One region of the Meiothermus ruber DSM 1279 genome, then DNA from elsewhere that is predicted to be linked to it. Evidence: riboswitches for the same ligand, from Rfam matches in the RefSeq annotation. Region 1 holds a riboswitch; the other holds the start of a gene.
The links. Region 1 has a riboswitch for thiamine pyrophosphate ahead of MRUB_RS02310 (thiamine ABC transporter substrate-binding protein). Riboswitches for the same ligand answer to the same signal wherever they lie in the genome.

Region 1 (6,570 bases):
GCGGTCTGGCTCTTCTTCGCGCTGTTCTGGGGCATCATTGCCCAGTTGCTGGCCCAGGCTGTGGCCCCTTTCGACCCCTTCAACCCCGAGAGCGAGCTGCGCCAGACCGAGGCCCTGCTGGCTTTCTCACGCCTTTCGCCCAACACCCTGTACGCCGAGGCCATTCAGGCCCTGCTCAACCCTGGGGTGCGCAGCCTGGGGCCGGTGCTCATCAGCCAGCTCGAGGGGGCCTTGCTGGGCTCACCCCTTCCCCTGGGGCAGAGCTTCCTCCTGGCCTGGCCGCAGCTTACGGGCCTGATCGCCCTCACCATAGGGCTCTTCGCCGTGGCCTACGTGCTCTTCCAGCGGCGGGAGGTGCGGGCTTAGCCCCGCGCAGTCAATAGCGTTTTCTTGGGGAAGAATCAGCGCTCCCAGGTGCCCTTCTGCAACCCCAGGAGCAAAACCGTGCACAGCGCCATCAGCGCCACCGCCAGCACCACCGCCTCGTAAAAGGGGGTGGCCCCAGGCCGGCCCAGGCGCTCGTAGATGGCCAGGGACAGGGTGGCCCATTCCGGGCGTTGCAGGGTGAGGGTGGCCCCAAACTCCCCCAGGATGGCCGCCAGGGCCAGGGCCAGGCCGGCGGTGGTCGAGGGGCGAACCAGGGGCCATTCCACCCCTATAAACCGCCGCCAGGGTGAGGCCCCCAACACCCGGGCGGCCTCGAGCACCCCCTGGGGCAGCCCCTGCAGGGCCGGCAACAGGGTGCGGGTGAGCAAGGGGTAGCTGAGCAGGATGTAGGCCCCTATCAAAAGCCAGATGGAGCCCCTAAGCCCGGGGTAGACCAGCAGGTAGCCCAGGCCCAGGGCCACCGGTGAGACCATCAGGGGCAGCAGGCCCAGCCCATCCAGCCAGCGGGCCCCCCGCCAGACTGCATAGGCGTACAAAAAACCCACGGGCAGCACCCCCAGCAGGGCCACCCCGGCAAAGGCCAGGGTGTTTTGCAAGGCCAGCAGGCCTGGGGTAAAGTCGGGGTTGCGCCACACCGATAGCCAGGCCCCAGGACGCTCCAGTGCCCGCCATACCAGCGCCAGCAAGGGACTATACAGCAGCAAAAAAACCCCAGCCACACCGATGGCCAGAGCCAAAGCGCGGCCCCTCATGAGGGGTAGAGGGGCTTCGGCGCCCTCGAGCCCCACCACCCACCCCGTCTGCAAGCGCAGGTACAACCACAGCACCAGGCCGGTCACCACGAGCTGCATCAGTACCAGTGCGCTGGCTTCCGGGAAGGCCAGGCGCTGGGCCAGGGCCTGATAGGTGGCTACCTCGAGCGTGGCCCACCCCGGCCCTCCCAGCAGCAGGGGCACACCAAAACTGGTAAAGCTAAACAAGAACACCAGGCTTCCGCCGGACAGCAGGGCCGGGGTCAAAAGGGGTATCCCCACCCGCAGGTAGGCCCGTATGGGGCTGGCCCCCAGGGTGCGGGCTGCCTGCAGGGGGGTGCTCAGCATGGGCAGCAGGGCCACCAAGGGGCGCAAAACCAGGCCCAGGTTATAGAGCAGGCTGGCCCAGAACAGAATCCAGGGGGTGTCGTACAGGTTGATGCCCAGCAGACCCCGGGGGCCCACCAGACTTAAAAAACCCATGGCCACCACCAGGGTGGGCAGCACAAAGGGCACCACTGAGAAGGCCAGCCAGAAGTCCCGGCCCGGGAAGCGGTAGCGAAAAGCGTAGGCCAGGGGCAGGGCCATCCCAATACAAAGCAAGGAGGAACCCAGGCCATAGGCCAGGCTCCAGAGCAGCCTCGAGCGGTAGTAGGGATCTCCCAGCGTGGCGATAAACCCCTCGGTCAGGCCCAGGGCCACAATGCGCCCCAAAGGGTACAGCAGCGCCAGGGCCAGGAACACCAGCACCGGCAGGGCCAGCCAGGAGGCGGCGCGGGAGGCCTTTGCCATACCCGCAGCCAACCTAACGCCGCGCCTTTACCGCCTGTGCCGTCTGCCCTTGCACCACCACCTGCGTCCACTCACGAATCCAGCGCTCGCGGTTGTTTGCGATCTGCTGAGGCGTCAGGCGGGCTGGCTCAGGGGGCACCTGGGCAAAGCGGAAGACCTCCGGCAGCCTGGCATCCTGCCGGGCCGGATAGACCCACATCTGGGTGGGGATGTTCTCTTGTACGGGCTTAGAAACCAGCCAGTCCACAAAGCGCTGGGCCGCCCGCAGATTGCGCGTACCCTTCAAAATGCCCACATACTCCACCTGGAAAAACGAGCTACGGGGCAAGAAGAGGTTGGCCGTGGGGGGTTCGGTGGGCTTGGGCTGGGCCTCGCTGTAGTACAGTTCGGCGGCCGGGCTGGTGCTGTACGAGACCACCAGCGGGCGGTCGCCGCCGGCCCGGGTGAAGTGGGTGTAATAGGCCTCGCTCCAGCCGCTCACCACCCGCACCCCGTTCTTGCGCAGGTTTTCCCAGAAGTCCAGGTAACCATCCTCCCCAAAAGCCGCCACGGTGGCCAGCAGGAAAGCCAGCCCCGGCGAGCTGGTAGCCGGGTTCTGCACCACCAACAGCCCGGCAAATTCCGGCAATGCCAGGTCGGCGAAGCGCTGGGGCAGGGGCTTGTCCTTGAAGAAATCCCGGTCGTAGTTAAGGGCCACATAGCCAAAGTCCACCGGCGTGGCCCGGAAGGTCTGGTCAATCCGGAGTTCAGGGCGCAGGTTGGCCAGCTCCGGCGAGCGGTACGGCTGGAGGATATCAGCCTCGAGGGCGCGCGAGAGCATGGTGTTATCGAAGCCGTAGATCACATCAGCAATGGGGGCGCCTTTGCTCAGAATGGCTTTGTTGAGCATCTCGCCGGCATCGCCGCCCTTCAGAAAGCGAACCCGAATACCGCTCTCCCGCTCGAAGCGGGCAACCAGGTTCTTGTCGAGGCTCCAGCTATCGTGGGTCAGGACGGTCAGGGTGGTTTGTTGCGCCCGTGCGGGCCATAGCCCAAACGTCAGCAGTAGCAGCGCACCTAACCCAACCAACCATCCAGCTTTTGGGGTTCTGTACATAAAAAAATCCCTCCATGTCATCGGGAGGGTTCCGCGTCATGCTCCCTACGGCGGTACAAACCGCATCAGGTTCAAAGGGTGTTTCTCAGCCTGGGCTGCCCAGGCACCCCCGATGACGCCCGGATAATACGGCTTACACCATCAAATGTACAGCGCTTAGCTTACGGTCTCGGTAGCGACCACCCAGAACCCAGGGTGCTTATCCCGCAGCACCCCAGCCAGATACCCGGCCTCGGCCCCATCACGGGCCAGCCCAAACAGGGTAGAACCCGAGCCCGACATCAGCACGCCCCTGAGCCCCAGGCGGTACAGCTCTTGTTTGAGGGCCTCGAGGTAGGGGTGCAGGCGAAATACGGAGCGCTCGAGCGTATTCCAGTAAGGGGGCTCCTCCCCCACCTGTATGGCTTCCACCACCCCCGCCACATCCAGTTCGGGCTGCCACATCTCGGGTGTAAGGCCCTTGTAGGCCTCAGCCGCCGAAACCGCAATGCCCGGGTTCACCAGCACCAGCGCAGCCCGGATGGGCGGCAGGGGGGTCAGTCGTTCACCCACCCCCCGCCCTTCGGCCAGGCCCGGCCCCAGGAAAAAGGGCACGTCGGCCCCCAGCCCAAGGGCCAGCCCCGGCAGCTCGAGGGCGGATGGATAGAGCTGGGATAAAGCCCGCAGCACCGCCGCCGCATCGGAGGAACCCCCACCCAGCCCCGCGGCCAGGGGCAGGTTCTTTTCCAGTACCACCCGCACCCCACCGGGCCAGCCAGCAGCCGTCAGGTAAGCCTGCGCCGCCTTGTATACCAGGTTGTTGGTATCAGCGGGCAGGCCCCTGCCCCACACCTCCAGCTCAATTCCCTCGGGAATGGCCTCCACCCAGAGGCGGTCGCCCACCCGCAGGGCTGCAAACAGGGTGTGCAATTCGTGGTAGCCGTCGGGGCGGCGGCCCAGCACCGAAAGACCCAGGTTCACCTTGGCCGGGGCTAGCAGTTCCATACCTGCGCCAACCCTTCTGCCAGAATCAGGTCTTCGGGATAGGTCACCTTGAACATCCGACGGTCGCCCTCCACCAGCACCACCGGATGACCCAACCAGCGAACCAACTGCGCATCATCGGTAAATTCGATCCCGGCCGCCCGGGCCTGCTGGTGGGCCTGCCATAGCAGCTCGCGGCGGAAGCCCTGGGGGGTCTGCACCAGCCGGTGGTGCTCGCGAGCGATCACCTCTCCGTAGCGCCCGGCCTCTTCCCGCACCAGGGTGTCGGGCACCGACACCACCAGGCTGGCTGCGCCTGTAGCCCGGACGGCCTCCAGCAGCCGCTCCACCGCCGACCGTACCACGAAGGGCCGGGCCACATCGTGCACCAAGACCACCTCGCCGGTGGCTGCCTGCACCAGATTAAACACGCTCTGTTGGCGGGTTTGTCCGCCTGGAACGGTTTTCAGGCCATCCATCCGAAAACCCGGGGGGAGGGCCACCACCACCTCATCGGCCCAGGCAAAACCCTCGAGGGCCCATTCCAGCAGGGTTTTCCCACCCACCCGCAAAAAAGCCTTGGGCCCCCGCCCGATTCGTTCGCCCGAACCGGCCGCCGGCAACAGCACCGAAACCTTCATGCTGGGAATCGTACCCCAAAAAATAGCCACCCCGCTGTCTGCCAGGCTTCATCTAGGCGTGATATCCTCTTGGGCGTGACCATTTTTGAAGCGCTCATCCTGGGCATTCTGGAGGGTTTAACCGAGTTCCTGCCCATCTCCTCCACCGGCCACCTTACCCTAGCCGCTCACCTGCTCCAGCTCGATATCGAAAACGATCCTTTTATCAAAAGCTTCATCGTGGTTATCCAGCTAGGAGCCATTCTGGCTGTTTTAGCCCTGTACTTTCAGCGTTTTCTGCGGGATATAGAGGTTTGGAAGCGCATTATTGTGGCCTTTATTCCCACTGGCATTCTGGGTTTTTTACTGGCCGATGTGATTGAGAACGTGTTCCTGGGTAACGACCTAATTGTGGTGATTAATCTGGTTGGCGTGGGCATTCTTTTGCTGTTCGTGGATCGCTGGCTGCAACACCATAAGCGCTACGACGATGTCAATCAAATGCCTGTGCCGCACGCCGTTTTGATCGGTCTGTCGCAAGCCCTCGCCATGATGCCAGGGGTCTCGCGCAGCGGGGCTACCATCGTGGGGGGTATGGCCCTGGGGCTATCCCGTCGGGCCGCCGCCGAGTTCTCCTTCATCCTGGCCGTGCCCACCATGCTCTCGGCCACCGGGTTCTCCCTGGTGCGCCACATGGATCAGTTCCGCGCCGATAGCTGGGGTCTGCTGGTCGTGGGTTTTCTGGCCGCTTTCATATCGGCTTTGCTTACGGTGCGCTGGCTCCTGGACTTCGTAAGCCGCAACAGCTTTGTACCCTTCGCCATCTACCGCATTCTGATCGGGGTGGTGTACGGGGTGTTTTTCCTGCGCTAGTCGAGCTCGAGCTCCTGTAACTCGCCCCAGCGCGGCGCCCTGGAGTACTCAAGCCCCAACAGATCCAAAATGCGCTGGGTCATAAAAGCCAGCAGATCCTCGATGGTTTGGGGCTTGTGGTAGAAGCCGGGGGCAGCCGGCAGTATGGTGGCCCCGGCCAGGGTGGCTTTGACCATGGCCTCGAGGCTCGGCAAAGGCAGCGGGGCCTCGCGCGGCACCAGCACCAGGGGGCGGCGCTCCTTGAGGGTCACATAGGCCGCCCGGGTCAGGAGGTTGTCGGCCAGACCGTAGGCCACCTTAGCCAGGGTGGTCGCACTGCACGGCACAATCACCATACCCAGGGTACGAAAGCTCCCCGAGGCAATGGGGGCCCCCAGGTCGCTGCTGCGGTGCACCACATGGGCCAGGGCCTCCACAGCCTCGAGGCTCAGCCCCGCCTCCTCCGCCAGCACCCGCTTGGCCCCCTGGCTCATCACCAGGTGGACTTCCAACCCCCCCACCCGTCGCAGGGTTTGCAGCAGATCCAGGGCGTAGGGCATCCCCGAAGCGCCCGAAAGCCCCACCACCAGTCGCTTGGGTACGCTCATGCGCCAAGTGTACAGGCAAGCCTGCGCGGCGAATGCAACCCTGGGTGAAAACCAGCTTGCCCACTAGGCCGGCGATCACCGGGTTTGCGCCCTAGTCTTCCTCCGGCGGCTGCCAGGGCATTCCGCTGAAGAACTCCCGCACCAGCCGGCCCACCAGCCCCCCCAGGGCCAGCAGGGCCACCAGGTTGGGGATGGCCATCAAACCGTTGAGGGTATCGGCCACGCTGGTCAGGGCCGCCAGACCCCCCATCGGCCCCACAAATGCAAACGTCACAAAGGTTAGGCGGTAAGGCCAGCGGATGCCCTCGCCAAACAGATAGGCCGCGCCTTCTTCACCGTAAAACCCCCAGGAAACCATGGTTCCCAGGGCAAAAACCGCCAGCATCAGGCCCAGCATGGCCACCCCCAGCGGGTGCTCGGCGAACAAAGCACGGGCCGCTTCCACCCGGTCGCCGCCCAAAAAGCGTTGCCAGAGCCCGCTGGCGATAAAGGTCAGGGCC
Region 2 (6,570 bases), 1.5 Mb from region 1:
GCCCGCTCGGCCTGCTCAAAAGCGCCCGGTGGCAGCATCTCGCCAAACCACACCACATCGGGGCGGCCCCGGGCCTTGCAGGTCGGGCAATAAGGCGGCGGCACAAAACGGGCCGGATCGGGCAGGGGAAACCGCTGGCCGCAGCGCTCGCAGCGGCCCCTGGCAATGTTGCCGTGCAGTTCGACCAGGCGCTGGGAGCCAGCCCGGCTGTGCAGGCCATCCACATTTTGGGTCACCAGTAGAAAGCCCTCCCCTACCCGCTGCTCCAGCACGGTCAGCAGCGTGTGGGCCCGGTTGGGCTCCGCCTGCATGACTTTTTGATAACGCCAGGCGTACCACTCCCAGACCTTCTGGGGGTTGCGGGCGTAGGCTCCCGGGGTGGCGTATTCCTCGATGTCGAAATCCTTCCACAGGCCCGCAGCATCACGAAAAGTGGGAATGCCTGAAGGCTGGGAGATACCAGCTCCAGTCAGCACCGCAACCCGGCGGGCAGCCAGCAATCGCTTGCGCGCGGTTTCTAACTCCATGCTCATAGTGTACGTAAGTTGGTGGGATGTTAGGCTGTACTGCGAACATGTACCTCTACACTGCCCAAGCCATGCGCGAAGCCGACCAAAGGGCCGTTGCAATGGGCTATCCCAGCCTGCTCCTGATGGAAGCCGCCGGAAAACAGGCGGCCAGCCGGCTTTTGCAGCGTTTCGAGGGGCGCGCGGTTGACGTGCTATGCGGCAAGGGCAACAACGGGGGTGACGGTCTGGTGGCCGCCCGCTGGCTGGCCCACTGGGGGCATCCGGTAAGGGTGTATGCCGCCGAGGGCCAGACAGGGGATGCGGCCGTTGCACGACAGGCGCTGCTGGCCCATGGCCTGGAAATAGCCCCCCTCTCGGCCTGGGAGCCTGCGCCGCACAGCGTGGTGCTGGACGCGCTGTTTGGCACCGGCCTGCGGGGGCCCCTGGAGGGTTTTTATGCCGCTCTGGTCGAAAAGGTTAATCAGTCCGGCCTGCCGGTGGTGGCTGTGGACCTTCCGTCGGGCCTGCCCCACCGGCCCCACATCCAGGCCGATCTGACCGTGGCCCTGGCAGGACTGAAAAACGAGCACCTGTTCTATCCCCACCGGGCCGCCTGCGGTCGGATTGTGCTCGAGTCCATCGGGATGCCCCCCAGGGCCCTGCACAACCCCCACCTCCCCGAGGTGTTGTGCAAGACCTCGATGCGCCCGCTTCTGCCCGCCCGTCCAGGCAACGCCCACAAAGGCTTGGTGGGCCGGGTGCTGGTGGCCGGCGGGTATCGCAGCTATACGGGCGCGCCCAGCCTGGCAGCCCTGGGGGCGTATCGAACCGGGGCGGGGCTGGTTACGGTGGCCTACCCCGCCGATTGTGTGGTCAACCCTCCGCTGGAGGCCGTGCGGCTGCCCCTGCTCGAGTGGAATCACGCCGACTTACAGGCTGTCCGCGCCGAAGCGGTGGCAGTGGGTATGGGCGCTGCTGCGGGGGGGGTTAGAGCCGCACTGGCCGCCCTGGAGCTGGGCAAACCCACGGTGCTGGACGCCGACGCACTGCACAAACAGGTTCTATCGGCCTATGTAAAAGCGGGCCTCCCCACCGTGCTGACCCCCCACCCCGGCGAGGCCAGCCGCCTGCTGGAGATCCCCAGCGAACAGATCGCCCGCGCCCCCCTCGAGGCCGCCCAAGCCCTGGCCGAGCGCTATCCAGGGCTGGTGGTGGTGCTCAAAGGCGGCCCCACCGTGCTGGCCTGGCAGCCCCAAGAAGCCCCCCTTTCGCCGCCCCTGCTGGCCGTGAACAGCAGCGGCAACCCCAGCATGGCCACCGGCGGGATGGGCGATGTGCTTTCCGGGGTGGTCGCGGCCCTGCTGGCTGCGGGATTATCGGCCTGGGAGGCTGCCCGGCTGGGGGTCTATCTGCACGGGCTGGCCGGTGATCTGGCAAGCAAGCCGGGTTTGCTGGCCCACGAGGTCGCCGAGGCCCTACCATCGGCCATGAGGCAGTTGCAGCTAGGTGGGGTTAGAGATTTTTGGGAGCCTTGTTAACCCCCAGCAGCAGGACGCTCATAGACAGCATCCACAAAACATCGTAGGCCACGATAGACCATTGCGCCGGCGGCACATTCCCCAAGATATAGACCAATCGCGCCAGGCTGCCCAGCACCAGCGCCCAGACCACGCTTTGCAGGTAACGCCCAATGCGTCCACCAGCCCACACCGGGGTCTGCTGAATAAACAGCAAGGTCAGGTAGAAGGCCACCCCTGCATAGATCAGCTCGAGCAGGCTCAGGGGGCGGATTAAGGTAGCGAGGGCCGAAAGCAACACCCCCCCCAGCCCAGCCAGCGAAGCCAGCCGCTGCGCAAAGCCAAGGGGGTACAAACCCTGACGCTCCATGCGGAAAGGAAGCAGGCTGCCCATCAACAACAGGAGAACCACGCCCACCAGGTAGATGCCCTCGCGCAGGGCCCGGGTATCCAGACCGGCGGCTACGTTATAGGTGAACAGCAGATCCCCCACGCCCAACACCAGCAGGCCTACCGCCAGGCCGGTTAAGGCCCCACGCAGGATAGCCGGCGAGCGGGCCGCCACCCACCACAGCGCATAGGCCCCCACAAAGTTGGACAGGCTCACGGCCAGGCTGCGGACATACGAGTCGCCCAACAAGCCCACCGCCCAGAGCAGCCACAAAAAACCCAGCCAAAGGTAGGCCATATCCGAACCCCGCTATCATACGCCTTTTACCGCAGCCCTGCGTCATGGGCAGCCCGTGCTCACCTTGACCGGGCTGTGGCAGCCCAGTATCATCGGGGTGATCGGCTAGGGGTGCCCCTATAGGGGCTGAGAGCAGGGTAAACCCTGTAACCCTTGGAACCTGATCCGGTTAGTACCGGCGGAGGGAAGCCCATGGAGAAATCCCTACAATCTGACGTGCGCCTTGCTCCTGACCCTCGGCCGGTTCAGGAGGTGGGTTTTTGCACGGGAAACTGTATCTGGTAGCGACCCCACGCCCCGGTCAAGCTGAGGCAGAGCTGATGCGCCGCCTCGAGGCGGCCCTGGAGGGCGGGGTGGATCTGTTGCAGCTACGGGCCAAGAACCTCGAGGCCCAGGCCATCCTGGCCCTGGGGGAAAATCTGCGAGCGCTGTGTGCGCGTTACCGGGTGCCGCTGATAATCAACGACCGCCCCGATCTGGCGGCTTTGTTGGAGGCCCACGGGGTGCACCTGGGGCAGGGGGATCTGAACGTGGCCCAGGCCCGGCGCTTTTTTTCGGGCTGGATCGGGCGCAGCACCCATGAGCCCGAACAGGCCCTGCGGGAGCAGGCCGCGCTCGAGGGCGGCCCGGGCTACCTTTCGGTAGGCCCGGTCTGGGAAACCCCCACCAAACCAGGGCGACCGGCCGCGGGCCTGGCCTACGTGCGATGGGCCGCGCAAAACCTCCGGGTACCCTGGTTCGCTATTGGGGGCATCGACGAGCACACCCTGCCCCAGGTGCTGGAGGCAGGCGCCCGCCGGGTGGCGGTGGTGCGGAGCATCTTAGACGCACCCGATCCCGAGAAAGCTGCAAGGCATATGCGGAGGTGGCTGGATGGTTTGGATTAACGGCAGGGCGGTGGAGGCCGAAGGGAAGAGCCTTGGCGAGATGGTCGAGGCGGTGTGCCGCCAGCAGGGAGTTAACCCCGAGGCGGTCGTGGTCTTGCTCAACGAAGAGATCTGGAGCAAAGGCCGCTGGCCGGATCGCACCCTGGTGGCAGGGGATGTGGTGGAGATCGTGACCTTGATGCAGGGAGGCTAGCCGTGAGCGCACTGGTGATTGCAGGGCAGCGTCTGAACAGCCGCTTGCTGGTGGGCACGGGCAAGTACCGCGACTTCGCGCTGATGCGGGAGGCCCTCGAGGCCTCCGGGGCCGAGGTGGTCACCGTCTCCATCCGGCGCGTCGAGGCGGGGGCCGCCGGACACCAGGGCCTGCTGGAAGCGCTGGACTGGCAGCGCTACCGGGTGCTGCCCAACACCGCCGGAGCCCGCACGGCTGCCGAGGCCCTGCGCCTGGCACGGCTGGGGCGGGCGCTTACAGGCAGCGACTGGGTCAAGCTGGAGGTCATCCCCGACCCCACCTACCTGCTACCCGACCCGCTGGAAACCTGGCGCGCCGCGGAAATTCTGGTGCAGGAGGGCTTTGTGGTGTTGCCCTATATCGCCCCCGACCCGGTGCTGGCGCAGCGGCTGGCCCGGCTCGGCTGCGCCACCGTGATGCCCCTGGCCGCTCCCATCGGCTCAGGGCAGGGCCTCAGGAACCGGGCCATGTTGGAGATTTTCGCGCAGCAACGCGCCCACTTACCACCCATCGTAGTGGACGCCGGGCTGCGCTGGCCCTCGGAAGCGGCCGGGGCCATGGAGCTAGGGGCCGACGCGGTGCTGGTCAACACCGCCATCGCCGAGGCCCAGAACCCCGTGGCGATGGCCGCTGCCTTCCGCCTGGCCGTCGAGGCAGGGCGCCAGGCCTACGAGGCCGGGCCCATGCCCGAACGCCCCACCGCCAGCCCCTCCAGCCCGGCCCAGGGTGTGCCCCTGCCCCAACCGGAGATGCCGCTATGAGCGAGGTGGTGGTGGTGGGCGGCGGCATCATCGGCAGCCTCATCGCCTACCGGCTGCGCCAGGCCGGGCTCGAGGTCACCGTGCTCGAGGCGGGCAGGGCCGGGCAGGCCACCCGGGCTTCGGCGGGCATGCTGGCCCCCTACACCGAGGGCCTTGGAGGGGAGTTGCTCGAGTGGGCCCGGGAAGGGCTCGAGTGCTACCCAGCGCTCGCACGCGAACTCGAGGCCCTCAGCGGGATGGCCGTTCCTGTGGCCCTGGGTGGGGTGTGGCGCCTCGAGGGCCCCCTGCATAGCTGGCAGGCCCTGCACAACCTCGAGCCCCTCCCCGGCGGCTACCTCGACCCGATCACGCTGCTGGCCGCTGTGCAAAAAGCCTTTGTCAGTATGGGCGGCAGCCTACAGCGGGAAGAAGCCCTGCACCTCGAGCCCGGCTGGGTGCACACCCCCACCCAACGCATCGCAGCCCGCCAGATCGTCATCGCCTGCGGCGCCTGGTCGGGCCGCTTTGGCCTGGCGGTGCGCCCCCTCAAGGGCGAGGCCCTGCTGTTGTCGGCCCCACCCCCGCCCGGCCCGGTCTTCGTGGGGGACAGCTACGCGCTGCCCCGCGGCGCCCAAGTCTACCTGGGGGCCACCCAGCGCGAGGGCTGGAGACCCGGTGTGGAGGCAGCCGGGCTGCGCTGGCTGGAGCAGCACCGCCGGACGCACTTCCCTCTGCTGCACCAGGCCCCCATCACCCAGCGGCACTGGGGCTACCGCCCAGCCGGTTCGCTCACGGTTGGGCGGCTCGCCCCGGGCATCCTGGCCGCTACCGGGCACGGGCGCAACGGCATCCTGCTGGCCCCGGCCACCGCCCGCCGGGTAACCGAGATGGTGCTGGACTCGTGGAAAACACACCAATAGATAGTCAAAGGAGCCAACATGACCCAACTGGAAGCCGCCCGCAAGGGCATCATCACCGAAGCCATGGCCTATGTGGCCCAATCCGAGGGGCTCGAGCCGGAGTTGGTGCGGGAGCGCGTGGCCGCCGGACGGGTGGTCATCCCCGCCAACCCCAACCACCGCACCCTGACCCATTTCACCGCCATTGGCGAGGGGATGCGGGTAAAGGTCAACGCCAACCTGGGCACCTCCTACGACTTCGCCGACCCCGAGCAGGAGGTGCAGAAAGTCCGGGCCGCCATTGAGGCGGGCGCCGATGCCGTGATGGATCTCTCCACCGGGGGCGACCTGGCCCGCATCCGCAAGATGACCCTGGAGGCCAGCAGCGTCCCGCTGGGCACCGTACCGATCTACGAGGCCGAGTTCCGGGCGGCCCGGCGCAAGAGCGTCTTCGATATGACCCCCGACGAGCTGCTGGCGGTGATCGAAGAGCACGGCCGTTCGGGGGTCGACTACATCACCATTCACGCGGGAGTGACCCAGGAAAGCCTGCGCCGTTACCGCAATAGCTCGAGGGTCACCGGCATCGTCTCGCGGGGGGGCGGGCTGCTGGCGGCCTGGATGCTGCGCAACGAGCGGGAAAACCCCCTGTGGGAGCGCTTCGACGACGTATTGGAGATCGCCCGCACCTACGACATGACCCTTTCGCTGGGGGACGGGCTGCGCCCGGGCTCCCTGGCCGACGCCACCGACCGCCCCCAGATCCAGGAACTGCTGCTGGTGGGCGAGCTGGTCGAACGGGCGCGCCGGGCCGGGGTGCAGGTAATGGTGGAGGGGCCGGGGCATATTCCCCTGAACGAGATCCAGACCAACGTGCAGTTGCAGAAGAAGCTCACCGATCAGGCCCCCTTCTACATCCTGGGCATGCTCCCCATCGATACTGCAGCAGGATACGACCATATAGCCGGGGCCATCGGTGGGGCGGTGGCAGGCTGGCACGGCGCCGACATGCTGTGCTACCTGACCCCGGCCGAGCACCTGGCCCTGCCCAGCGTCCAGCAGGTGCGCGAGGGGGTGATCGCCTTCAAGCTGGCGGCC

Region 2: it holds a riboswitch for thiamine pyrophosphate, as region 1 does, so the genes downstream of both, thiE (thiamine phosphate synthase) here and MRUB_RS02310 (thiamine ABC transporter substrate-binding protein) in region 1, are expected to answer to the same signal.

What each region holds. Positions count from the first base shown of each region.
Region 1 covers NC_013946.1:437,630-444,199, reverse strand. Annotated here, with positions in the region: gene MRUB_RS02320 (ABC transporter permease) at 1-366, shown strand, start outside; gene MRUB_RS02315 (ABC transporter permease) at 402-1,931, opposite strand; gene MRUB_RS02310 (thiamine ABC transporter substrate-binding protein) at 1,945-3,027, opposite strand; TPP riboswitch at 3,052-3,148, opposite strand; gene ispE (4-(cytidine 5'-diphospho)-2-C-methyl-D-erythritol kinase) at 3,184-4,011, opposite strand; gene ispD (2-C-methyl-D-erythritol 4-phosphate cytidylyltransferase) at 3,999-4,631, opposite strand; gene MRUB_RS02295 (undecaprenyl-diphosphate phosphatase) at 4,707-5,483, shown strand; gene MRUB_RS02290 (UbiX family flavin prenyltransferase) at 5,480-6,070, opposite strand; gene MRUB_RS02285 (alanine/glycine:cation symporter family protein) at 6,162-6,570, opposite strand, start outside.
Region 2 covers NC_013946.1:2,075,934-2,082,503, forward strand. Annotated here, with positions in the region: gene MRUB_RS10290 (SIR2 family NAD-dependent protein deacylase) at 1-527, opposite strand, end outside; gene MRUB_RS10295 (bifunctional ADP-dependent NAD(P)H-hydrate dehydratase/NAD(P)H-hydrate epimerase) at 575-2,047, shown strand; gene MRUB_RS10300 (hypothetical protein) at 2,022-2,714, opposite strand; TPP riboswitch at 2,812-2,918, shown strand; gene thiE (thiamine phosphate synthase) at 2,975-3,601, shown strand; gene thiS (sulfur carrier protein ThiS) at 3,588-3,794, shown strand; gene MRUB_RS10315 (thiazole synthase) at 3,797-4,594, shown strand; gene MRUB_RS10320 (FAD-dependent oxidoreductase) at 4,591-5,493, shown strand; gene thiC (phosphomethylpyrimidine synthase ThiC) at 5,512-6,570, shown strand, end outside.